Regions from separate parts of the Streptomyces roseofulvus genome, predicted to be linked through region 3. Evidence: predicted binding sites of a transcription regulator. Region 3 holds the regulator's gene; each other region holds the start of a gene.
What was found. Region 3 encodes HrcA, which represses chaperone genes, less so after heat shock. Its sites were predicted from a motif close to TTNGCACTCNGNNNNNCNGAGTGCNAA; they were not measured.
Positions count from the first base shown of each region.

Region 1: the regulator HrcA is predicted to act here: its motif matches at 3,115-3,141, upstream of groES (co-chaperone GroES).
Region 2: the regulator HrcA is predicted to act here: its motif matches at 1,357-1,383, upstream of groL (chaperonin GroEL).

Region 1 is NZ_BAAAWE010000001.1:4,945,589-4,949,579, reverse strand. It holds gene ABFY03_RS23025 (hydroxyacid dehydrogenase) at 1-116, shown strand, start outside; gene ABFY03_RS23020 (ester cyclase) at 160-858, shown strand; gene groL (chaperonin GroEL) at 922-2,550, opposite strand; gene groES (co-chaperone GroES) at 2,660-2,968, opposite strand; gene ABFY03_RS23005 (DUF6234 family protein) at 3,247-3,570, shown strand; gene ABFY03_RS23000 (hypothetical protein) at 3,604-3,774, opposite strand; gene ABFY03_RS22995 (polysaccharide deacetylase family protein) at 3,771-3,991, opposite strand, start outside.
Region 2 is NZ_BAAAWE010000001.1:4,557,068-4,561,058, forward strand. It holds gene thrC (threonine synthase) at 1-240, shown strand, start outside; gene ABFY03_RS21005 (MoaD/ThiS family protein) at 264-539, shown strand; gene ABFY03_RS21010 (cold-shock protein) at 954-1,157, shown strand; gene groL (chaperonin GroEL) at 1,551-3,173, shown strand; gene ABFY03_RS21020 (deoxyxylulose-5-phosphate synthase) at 3,263-3,595, opposite strand; gene ABFY03_RS21025 (class I SAM-dependent methyltransferase) at 3,658-3,991, opposite strand, start outside.
Region 3 is NZ_BAAAWE010000001.1:2,779,984-2,783,974, reverse strand. It holds gene ABFY03_RS12895 (DUF3097 domain-containing protein) at 3-809, opposite strand; gene ABFY03_RS12890 (MBL fold metallo-hydrolase) at 929-1,666, opposite strand; gene hrcA (heat-inducible transcriptional repressor HrcA) at 1,804-2,823, shown strand; gene dnaJ (molecular chaperone DnaJ) at 2,824-3,960, shown strand.

The DNA.
Region 1 (3,991 bases), 2.2 Mb from region 3:
TCGGCAACGAGCTGCACCGGATGACCGACCAGGCCCTGGAGGAGATCGCCCGCTACACCCGCGGCGAGCCCTTCGCCGAGGAGGTCAGAGCCGCCGACCTCACACACTCGGCCTAGACTGGAGGGGTCCATCCGCGGCTTCGCCCGGTCGGAGGCGGCCATGACCTTCGTGCAGATCATCGAGTGCAGGACGAGCCGGGTCGAGGAGCTGAACCGGCTCATGGACCGGTGGGTCGAGGAGACCCGGGGGAAACGGACCGCCACCCACAGCATCGTCGGGACCGACCGGTCCGACGCCTCGCACGTCGTGGAGATCGTCGAGTTCCCCTCGTACGACGTGGCCATGCGCAACTCGCAGCTGCCGGAGACCGACCGGATCTTCCGGGAGATGGTCGCCCTCTGCGACGAGATGCCGACCTTCACGGACCTGGACGTGGTCCGGGACGAGGCGCTGTACAAGGCGAACGCGCGGCAGATGTTCGAGCGGATGGCGAACGGCTCCGACCTGGCGCTGCTCGACGTCCTGCTCGCCGAGGGCTACCACGACCACGATCCGACGAACCCGCAGGACACGATCGGGATGGACGCGGTCCGGCGCGAGGTGGAGATGTGGCGCGCGGGCTTCGACTTCGCGTTCACGATCGACGACCAGATCGCCGACGGCGACCGGGTCTGCACCCGGTGGACCTGGCGCGGCACCCACGTCGGCGACTTCATGGGCCTCCAGCCGACCGGCATGGAGGTCACCATGACCGGCACCACCATCCACCGCTTCCGCGACGACGGGAAGATCGTCGAGGGCTGGTGGCAGTACGACCTGCTCGGTCTGATGGGGCAGCTCGGCGCGGTCGAGACCTGAGGAGGAGACACCGAGGCCCGGTGCCCCCGCGACGGGGGCACCGGGCCTCAGGACGTGGGAACGTCAGTGGGAGTGGCCGTGACCGTGGCCGTGGCCGTGGTCCGCCGGCTCCTCCTCCTTCTTCTCCACCACGAGGGTCTCGGTGGTGAGGAGCAGGGAGGCGATGGAGGCGGCGTTCTCCAGGGCGGAGCGGGTGACCTTCACCGGGTCGATGACGCCGGCCTTGACCAGGTCGCCGTACTCGCCGGTGGCGGCGTTGAAGCCCTGGCCCTTGTCGAGCTCGGAGACCTTGGAGGTGATGACGTAGCCCTCCAGGCCGGCGTTCTCGGCGATCCAGCGCAGCGGCTCGACGGCGGCGCGGCGGACGACGGAGACACCGGTGGCCTCGTCGCCGGTCTTGCCGAGGTTGTCCTCGAGGACCTTGACGGCGTGGACGAGCGCGGAGCCACCACCGGAGACGATGCCCTCCTCGACCGCGGCGCGGGTCGCGGAGATGGCGTCCTCCAGACGGTGCTTCTTCTCCTTCAGCTCCACCTCGGTGGCGGCGCCGACCTTGATGACGCACACGCCGCCGGCCAGCTTCGCGAGGCGCTCCTGGAGCTTCTCGCGGTCCCAGTCGGAGTCCGTGGCCTCGATCTCGGCCTTGATCTGGGCGACGCGGCCCGCGACGTCCTCGGACTTGCCGCCACCGTCGACGATGGTGGTGTCGTCCTTGGAGACGGTCACGCGGCGGGCGGTGCCCAGCACGTCCAGACCGGCCTGGTCGAGCTTGAGGCCGACCTCCTCGGCGATGACGGTGGCACCGGTGAGGGTGGCCATGTCCTGGAGCATCGCCTTGCGGCGGTCACCGAAGCCGGGGGCCTTGACGGCGACGGCGTTGAAGGTGCCACGGATCTTGTTGACGACGAGGGTGGAGAGGGCCTCGCCCTCGACGTCCTCGGCGATGATCAGCAGCGGCTTGGAGCCACCGGCCTGGATGACCTTCTCCAGGAGGGGCAGCAGGTCCTGGATCGAGGAGATCTTGCCCTGGTTGATCAGGATGTACGGGTCGTCGAGGACGGCCTCCATACGCTCCTGGTCGGAGACCATGTACGGGGAGAGGTAGCCCTTGTCGAAGGCCATGCCCTCGGTGAACTCCAGCTCCAGGCCGAAGGTGTTGGACTCCTCGACGGTGATGACACCGTCCTTGCCGACCTTGTCCATCGCCTCGGCGATGAGCTCGCCGACCTGCTGGTCCTGCGCGGAGAGCGCGGCCACGGCGGCGATGTCGGACTTGTCGTCGATCGGACGGGCGGTCGCGAGGAGCTCCTCGGACACGGCCTTGACCGCGGCGTCGATGCCCTTCTTCAGGGCGGCCGGGGAGGCGCCGGCGGCGACGTTGCGCAGACCCTCGCGGACGAGCGCCTGGGCGAGCACGGTGGCGGTGGTGGTGCCGTCACCCGCGATGTCGTTGGTCTTGGTCGCCACCTCCTTGACGAGCTGGGCGCCGAGGTTCTCGTACGGGTCCTCGATCTCGACCTCGCGGGCGATCGTGACACCGTCGTTGGTGATGGTGGGGGCGCCGAACTTCTTGTCGATGACGACGTTGCGGCCCTTGGGGCCGATCGTCACCTTCACCGTGTCGGCGAGCTTGTTGACGCCGCGCTCAAGGGCGCGACGGGCGTCCTCGTCGAACTTCAGGATCTTCGCCATGGGAGCGATTCAGCCCTCTCGGAAATCGTGTGGAGAAAACAAACCGCGCCCCTGGACGCCCAAGAGATCAAGGGGTCAGGGGCGCGGTTCAAAGCAGGTACGTCGTCTCTTACTTCTCGATGATCGCGAGCACGTCGCGGGCCGAGAGGACGAGGTACTCGTCGCCGTTGTACTTCACCTCGGTGCCGCCGTACTTGCTGTAGAGCACGACGTCGCCGACCTTGACGTCGAGCGGCAGGCGCTCGCCGTTCTCGAAGCGGCCCGGGCCCACGGCGAGGACGGCGCCCTCCTGGGGCTTCTCCTTCGCGGTGTCCGGGATGACCAGGCCCGAGGCCGTGGTCTGCTCGGCGTCGAGCGGCTGGACCACGATGCGGTCCTCGAGCGGCTTGATGGCAACCTTGGAGCTGGCGGTCGTCACGATCCGACCTCCCCCTTCGGAGATCTCGCGGGGTTAACTGTCTGAGGTGGCGACCAGGTGGATCCGTCGTCGCGGGTGCCGGACCTGCCCGTCGCTGTGTTGGCACTCTCCGGTGGGGAGTGCCAGAGCCGAGACTATGACCGCGATTAGCACTCGGTCAAGCGGAGTGCCAATTCCTCACCTCGTGGCGGTGCCGGTACGGCTCGCGGGCGCCGCGATTCGGTCTCGATCCGGGGAACGCGCGTGCGGAGGACGGGGTTCCGTACGAGGGTGCCGGTGTGACGCCTCCCCGGCCCCGGGTCCGCCCGGCCCTCGATCTCGCCTTCGCCGTCCTGCTGCTGGCGGCGGACGCCGCCGCCTGTCTCATGGCCGTGCTCATGATGGGGCTGCGGGGCCTGGGCTGGGGTGCCCCGCCGGACTTCGGCCCGCCCCCGTTCGACTGGGTGCCCGTCGGATGGTTCGCCGCTCTCGCCGCGGCCGTCGCGGCGACCGGCTGGGCCCTGCGCAGCCACGGCTGGCGCGCGGCGGCCTGGACCCAGCTGGGCGCGGCGGGGCTGCTCGCCCTCGGCACGGCGGCGGCCACCGTGTCCTCGGGCGGCTAGGTCGCGAGCCCGGCACGATCCGGAAGAGACGGGCTAGGGGCGCGTGACCTCCTCCGCGCGGACCGGGCCGCGGTCCGCGTCCCGGACGTCGCCGACCCGCTCGACGGCCTTGCGGCCGAGGCGTTCGAGCGGGTCCACGGCGGAGGCGCAGCCGGTGAGGCCGAGGAGGAGGGCGGCGACCACGAGGGGGCGGAGCCGGCTCATACGTAGTCCTCCAGGCGGGCGACCGCGTACCCCTTGGACGTGATCACGTTCATGGCCCGGCGGATCATGTCGGGCATGCTGCCCTTCCAGTCCTCCTCGCCGCGGAAGTGGGTGAGGACGATGTCGCCGGGGTGCAGGTCGCGGTCCCACTCGCGCCACTCCATGTGGTCGGGGAACGCCTCGGAGGCCCAGAGCGGCACGGCCTTGACGCCACAGG
Region 2 (3,991 bases), 1.8 Mb from region 3:
GACGCGATCAAGCTGCTCGCCCGGACCGAGGGCGTCTTCGCCGAGACGGCGGGCGGCGTGACCGTCGGCGTGACGCGCAAGCTCGTCGAGGCCGGCGTCATCGACCCGAACCTCACCACCGTCGTCCTCAACACCGGCGACGGGCTCAAGACCCTGGACGCCGTGGCCGACAGTTCTCAGGCGACCGCCACCATCCGCCCGAGCCTGGACGCGTTCCGCGACGCGGGCCTGGCCCACTGACCCAGAGAGGCACGACGACAGCCATGGCCGTGAACGTCCGCATCCCCACCATCCTCCGCACCTACACGGGCGGGCAGGCCGAGGTGGCCGCCGAGGGCGCGACCCTCGCCGAGGTCATCGCCGACCTGGAGAAGAACCACACCGGCATCGCCGCCCGCGTCCTCGACGACCAGGGCAAGCTGCGCCGCTTCGTGAACGTCTACGTGAACGACGACGACGTCCGCTTCGAGCAGGGCCTGGAGACCGCCACGCCGGACGGCGCGGGCGTCTCGATCATCCCGGCCGTCGCCGGAGGCTGATCCCTACCTGTTGGTAGCTTTCGTTCCAGAATTGCCCCTTCCGCGAGAGAAAGCGGAGGGGGCAATTCTGCATGGTTGAGCGCGGTAGAGTTGGGGAAGTCCCCTCCGCCGCTCATGCCGGACGCATATGAGAGCGGCCTCGGACCTGACAAGAATGCGACAACAAGCGGCCGAAAAGCGCGCACAGTCTGCCCCTTATGTGCCTTTCGCCCGGCCCGACTTGCCCCGCAATTCTGGGATTTCTTCCCGATCCCCCTTTCCGCGCCTTCCAGAATTCCCGCTCGATTGCCCTGTTGCAGAGGGCAGTTGGACAGATACATTCAGCGGCGGTCGACGCGTTCCGGCGCAGGTTCTGACCCGGGTCCGCGAAGTGCGGGTCCGCTCAAGGGCCAGTACGTAATAGGGGAGTTAGGCATGGCTCAGGGCACCGTCAAGTGGTTCAACGCGGAGAAGGGCTACGGCTTCATCGCGGTCGACGGTGGTGCGGATGTTTTCGTCCACTACAGCGCCATCCAGATGGATGGGTACCGCAGCCTCGAAGAGGGCCAGCGAGTCGAGTTCGAGATCTCGCAGGGTCAGAAGGGTCCGCAGGCGGACATGGTCAAGGTGACCGCCTGAGGCGCGGCGCGATCGGCCACCGACGTCTCGTCGTCGAGGGGCCCGCATCCCCAGGGATGCGGGCCCCTCACGCGTTCCCGGGAGCGTCTCGCCGCTCCGGCGCGGAGTCGCCGATCCGCTGCCCGATCCACTGGCCGGCCCACCGCCCGATCCACCGCCCGATCCGCCGCCCGCTCCCCTGCCCGATCCACGAGAGTCGCTTGCACTCGCATGGGTCGAGTGCTAATCATTGGCGTTAGCACTCGGAAGGTGAGAGTGCTACGAGGACCGAGCACGGCGAGGCCGCCGACCCGGGTGGGGCAAGGAACCACGCGGAACGCGGAGGCCGTCCGTCGCGGGCGTCGGCGCGGTCCTGGAGCGTTATCCACCCCATGTCCGGGAGGACCACTTCACATGGCCAAGATCATCGCGTTCGACGAGGAGGCCCGGCGCGGTCTCGAGCGCGGCATGAACCAGCTCGCTGACGCCGTCAAGGTCACCCTTGGCCCCAAGGGCCGCAACGTCGTCCTCGAGAAGAAGTGGGGCGCCCCCACGATCACCAACGATGGTGTCTCCATCGCCAAGGAGATCGAGCTCGAGGACCCGTACGAGAAGATCGGCGCCGAGCTGGTCAAGGAAGTCGCCAAGAAGACGGACGACGTCGCCGGCGACGGTACGACCACCGCCACCGTCCTCGCCCAGGCGCTCGTCCGCGAGGGCCTCCGCAACGTCGCCGCCGGTGCCAACCCGATGGCCCTCAAGCGCGGCATCGAGAAGGCCGTCGAGGCCGTCTCCGGCGCCCTCCTCGACCAGGCGAAGGAGGTCGAGACGAAGGAGCAGATCGCCTCCACCGCCTCCATCTCCGCCGCCGACACGCAGATCGGCGAGCTCATCGCCGAGGCGATGGACAAGGTCGGCAAGGAAGGCGTCATCACGGTCGAGGAGTCCCAGACCTTCGGTCTGGAGCTCGAGCTCACCGAGGGCATGCGCTTCGACAAGGGCTACATCTCGGCGTACTTCGCGACCGACATGGAGCGCATGGAGGCCGCGCTCGAGGACCCGTACATCCTCATCGTCAACTCCAAGATCTCCTCCGTGAAGGACCTCCTCCCGCTCCTGGAGAAGGTCATGCAGTCGGGCAAGCCGCTGCTGATCATCGCCGAGGACGTCGAGGGCGAGGCCCTGTCGACCCTGGTCGTCAACAAGATCCGCGGCACCTTCCGCTCCGTCGCGGTCAAGGCCCCGGGCTTCGGCGACCGCCGCAAGGCCATGCTCCAGGACATCGCCATCCTCACCGGCGGCACGGTCATCTCCGAGGAGGTCGGCCTCAAGCTGGAGTCGGCCGGTCTCGACCTGCTGGGCCGCGCCCGCAAGGTCGTCATCACCAAGGACGAGACCACCATCGTCGACGGTGCCGGTGACAGCGAGCAGGTCGCGGGCCGCGTGAACCAGATCCGCGCCGAGATCGAGAACAGCGACTCCGACTACGACCGCGAGAAGCTCCAGGAGCGCCTCGCGAAGCTCGCCGGCGGCGTGGCGGTCATCAAGGCCGGTGCCGCGACCGAGGTCGAGCTCAAGGAGCGCAAGCACCGCATCGAGGACGCCGTGCGCAACGCCAAGGCGGCCGTCGAGGAAGGCATCGTCGCCGGCGGTGGCGTGGCCCTGCTCCAGGCCTCCAGCGTCTTCGAGAAGCTGGAGCTGGACGGCGACGAGGCCACCGGTGCCGCGATCGTCAAGCTCGCCCTGGAGGCCCCGATCAAGCAGATCGCGGTCAACGCCGGCCTCGAGGGCGGCGTCGTGGTCGAGAAGGTGCGCAACCTGACCCCGGGCCACGGCCTCAACGCCGCGACCGGCGAGTACGTCGACCTGGTCGCCGAGGGCATCATCGACCCGGCCAAGGTGACGCGCTCCGCGCTGCAGAACGCCGCGTCGATCGCCGCGCTCTTCCTCACCACCGAGGCCGTCATCGCCGACAAGCCGGAGAAGGCCGCGGCCCCGGCCGGCGGCGGCATGCCGGGCGGTGACATGGACTTCTGATCCCGAGGGATCGGTGGTTCATCGCTGACACGCGAACCGAGGGCGGCACCCCCGCGAAGGGGGTGCCGCCCTCGGCGCGTTCCCGGCACTCAGACGACGGGCCGCACGAGGGCCTCGGCGAGCGGTTCACCGGTGCGGCGGGCGTACGCGACGCGGGCCTTCACCTCGGCGAGGGTGCGGGGGCGGTAGCCGGGGCCGCAGCCCTGGCAGCAGCTGGTGTGGAACCGCACCCCCGCGTGCAGCAGCACGGAGAGCACCCGCCACGCCTCGTCGTCCCGCCGCTTCGGCGGCTGGAACGCGGTGCCGACGCCCACCATCGGCTCGCCGCACCGCGGACACCGGTGCTCGTGACCGTGCTCGTCCCCCTGCTTGTACGAGCCCCGGCACGGCAGGCACACGTACGAGGACCTCTTGACTCCCATGGGGGCAGGGTAGGGGCGGACGGGGCGGCCGTGCCCGCGATTTCGGCGCCCTCCGCCCGTTGCTACGGGCGGCGGAAGAGGGCCGTCCAGAGGAAGCTTCTGCCGAAGTGGGGGGAGTCGGCGGGTTCGTCGTGCATGCGGCGGAGTTCGAGCGGGGTGAGGCGGTCGGCGAAGAGGGCGCGGAGGTCCGCGTCCGTGTAGGCGAGGCCGCCTTCCAGGGCGCCCGCGCGGTAGAAGTCGGCGTCGGGGCGCTCCGAGCCCATGCCGCCCTCGCCCGCCGCGAACGCCGTCAGGGCGAAGTGGCCGCCGGGGGCGAGGACGCGGTCCAGGAGGGCCAGGTAGCTGACGCGGCGGTGCGGGGGCAGGTGGTGGAGGCAGCCGGAGTCGTAGACGAGG
Region 3 (3,991 bases):
GGCTACCCCACCGTCACGAAGTCGATCAGTTCCTCCACGCGGCCCAGGAGCTCCGGTTCCAGGTCCTTGTAGGACTCGACGCGCTTGAGGATGGCCTGCCAGACGGCGCCCGTGTTGTCGGCCGGCCAGCCGAGGGCCTGGCAGGTGCCCGTCTTCCAGTCCTGGCCTCGGGGGACCGCCGGCCAGGCCGGGATGCCCAGGACGGCGGGCTTCACCGCCTGCCAGATGTCGATGTAGGGGTGGCCGACGACCAGGACGTGGTCCGAGGCGACCTGGGCGGCGATGCGGGACTCCTTGGAGCCCGGGACCAGGTGGTCGACCAGGACGCCCAGGCGGGCGTCGGGGCCCGGGGCGAAGCCGGCGACGATCTCCGGGAGGTGGTCGACGCCCTCCAGGTACTCGACGACCACGCCCTCGACGCGCAGGTCGTCGCCCCAGACCCGTTCGACCAGCTCGGCGTCGTGGCGGCCCTCCACGTAGATGCGGCTCGCCCGGGCCACCCGGGCCCGCGCGCCCGGGACGGCGATCGAGCCGGAGGCCGTACGGGCCGGGCGGGCCGGGCCGCCGGAGGACGGGCGGACCAGGGTGACGACCCTGCCCTCCAGGAGGAAGCCGCGCGGCTCCATCGGGAAGACCCGGTGCTTGCCGAAGCGGTCCTCCAGCGTCACCGTGCCCGCCTCGCAGCGGATCACCGCCCCGCAGAAGCCCGTGGAGACCTCCTCCACGACCAGATCGGGATCGGCCGGGACCTCGGGGACGGGGGCCGCGCGCTTCCACGGCGGGGTGAGGTCGGGGTCGTAGCTCCGCACGGGTTCCAGTCCTCCGGGTGCGCTGGCGGTGGTCTCTGCCGGGGCCCGGGGGTCCGTCGCCCCCGGAGACGCGGCCACGGGGCGTCGGGTCCGGTGCGTGGCCGCGCGTTCCGGGGACGCTACGACACCTCGAAGCGGCGTGCCAGTTCATCGCGCTGGCGTCGGACGAAAGCCGCGTCGACCACCGCGCCGTGGCCGGGGACGTACAGGGCGTCCTCGCCGCCGAGGGCGAGGAGGCGGTCGAGGGCGTCGGGCCAGCGGGAGCCGACCGCGTCCGGGCCGGCCTGCGGCTCGCCGGACTCCTCGACGAGGTCGCCGCAGAAGACGACCTCCCGCTCGCCCGGCACGCAGACGACCAGGTCGTGGCCGGAATGGGCGGGGCCCAGATTGGCCAGGAGGACCTGCCGGCCGCCCAGGTCGAGGGTCCACTCGCCCGTGACGGTGTGGCGCGGGGCCACCAGCACCTCCGTCGCCTCCGCCGCGGCCCGCGCGTCGACGCCCTGCCGCACCGCGTCCGTGTACAGCTCCTCGCGGGCGTGCGCGGAGCCGAGCAGCTCCTCCGTGCCGACCGCGCCGAAGACCTCCGCGCCGGCGAAGGCGGCCGTGCCCAGGACGTGGTCGAAGTGGGGGTGGCCGAGTGCGATGTGCGTCACGCGCCGGCCGCCGGTGATCGCCTCCGCCTGGGCCCGGATCGCCGCGCCCTCGGCGAGCGTGGAGCCGGTGTCGTACAGCAGCACGGCCCGTTCGCCCACGACCAGTCCGGTCGTCGCGTCCCAGCCCGGGAGCCGCCGCCGGCCCACCCCGTCCGCGAGCCGTTCCCACCCCTGAGCCGTCCAGACCGCTTCGTCGATGTCCATGTCGCCGACGCTAGCGGGTCCGCCTCCTTGCCAGGATCGACGGGCCCGGCCGTACACTGGCCGGGGGTTTCCTGGCACTCGGACAGGGCGAGTGCCAAAAGCGGAGCAACCGGAACGGCTGGAACGGAGGTGTGCGCGTGCTGAGCGAACGCAGACTCGAGGTGCTGCGCGCCATCGTCCAGGACTACGTCGGCACGGAGGAACCGGTCGGTTCCAAGGCGCTCACGGAACGCCACAAGCTCGGGGTCTCCCCCGCCACCGTGCGCAACGACATGGCGGTGCTGGAGGAGGAGGGGTACATCGCCCAGCCCCACACCAGCGCCGGCCGGATCCCCACCGACAAGGGCTACCGGCTCTTCGTGGACCGGCTGGCCGGCGTCAAGCCGCTCTCGACCCCCGAGCGGCGCGCCATCCACAACTTCCTCGACGGCGCCGTGGACCTCGACGACGTCGTGGGCCGTACGGTGCGGCTGCTCGCGCAGCTGACCCGGCAGGTCGCCGTCGTCCAGTACCCGTCGCTCACCCGTTCGTCGATCCGTCACGTCGAGCTGCTGTCGCTGGCCCCGGCCCGGCTGATGCTCGTCCTGATCACGGACACCGGGCGGGTCGAGCAGCGGGTCATCGACTGCCCCGCGCCCTTCGGCGAGACCTCCCTCGCCGATCTGCGGGCCCGGCTGAACAGCCGGGTCGGCGGCCGTCGCTTCGCCGACGTGCCGCAGCTGGTGCAGGACCTCCCCGAGTCCTTCGAGGAGCCCGAGGACCGCGCCACGGTCTCGACCGTGCTCGCGACCCTCCTGGAGACGCTCGTGGAGGAGCACGAGGAGCGGCTGATGATCGGCGGCACCGCCAATCTCACCCGCTTCGGACACGACTTCCCGCTGACGATCAGGCCCGTCCTGGAAGCCCTCGAGGAGCAGGTCGTGCTCCTCAAGCTCCTCGGCGAGGTCAAGGAATCGGGCATGACCGTACGCATCGGGCACGAGAACGCCTACGAAGGGCTGAACTCCACGTCCGTCGTCTCGGTCGGCTACGGTTCGGGCGGCGAGGCAGTCGCCAAACTCGGCGTGGTCGGACCGACCCGCATGGACTACCCCGGAACGATGGGAGCGGTACGCGCAGTGGCACGTTACGTCGGACAGATCCTGGCGGAGTCGTAAGTGGCCACGGACTACTACGCCACACTCGGCGTGCGCCGCGACGCGTCCCAGGACGAGATCAAGAAGGCCTTCCGCCGCCTCGCCCGCGAGCTTCACCCGGACGTCAACCCGGACCCGAAGACGCAGGAGCGGTTCAAGGAGATCAACGCCGCCTACGAGGTCCTGTCGGACCCGCAGAAGAAGCAGGTCTACGACCTCGGCGGCGACCCCCTGTCCAACTCCGGCGGGGGCGGCGCGGGCGGCTTCGGGGCCGGTGGCTTCGGCAACTTCTCCGACATCATGGACGCCTTCTTCGGCACGGCCTCGCAGCGCGGACCGCGCTCGCGGACCCGCCGCGGCCAGGACGCCATGATCCGCCTGGAGATCGACCTCAACGAGGCGGCCTTCGGCACCACCAAGGACATCCAGGTCGACACGGCCGTCGTCTGCACCACCTGTTCGGGTGAGGGCGCCGCGCCCGGGACCTCCGCGCAGACCTGTGACATGTGCCGCGGCCGCGGCGAGGTCTCGCAGGTCACCCGGTCGTTCCTCGGCCAGGTCATGACCTCCCGGCCCTGCCCCCAGTGCCAGGGCTTCGGCACCGTCGTCCCGACCCCGTGCCCCGAGTGCGCGGGCGACGGCCGGGTCCGGTCGCGGCGCACGCTGACGGTGAAGATCCCCGCCGGCGTCGACAACGGCACCCGGATCCAGCTCGCGGGCGAGGGCGAGGTCGGCCCCGGCGGCGGCCCCGCCGGCGACCTGTACGTCGAGATCCAGGAGACCCCGCACGAGGTCTTCCAGCGGCGTGGCGACGACCTGCACTGCACGGTCACCCTCCCGATGACGGCGGCGGCGCTCGGCACCAAGGTGCAGCTCCAGACGCTGGACGGGCTGGAGGAGATCGACATCCGGCCGGGCACCCAGTCCGGCCAGTCGGTCCCACTGCACGGCCGGGGCGTCACGCACCTGCGGGGCAACGGGCGCGGCGACCTGATCGTCCACGTCGAGGTCCAGACCCCGGGCAAGCTCGACGCCGAGCAGGAGCGCCTCCTGCGCGAACTGGCCAAGCTCCGCGGCGAGGAACGGCCCACGGGCCAGTTCCAGCCGGGGCAGCAGGGGCTGTTCTCGCGGCTGAAGGACGCGTTCAACGGTCGCTGACCGGGCCGGGTCCGTGCGGCCGGGGGTCCGG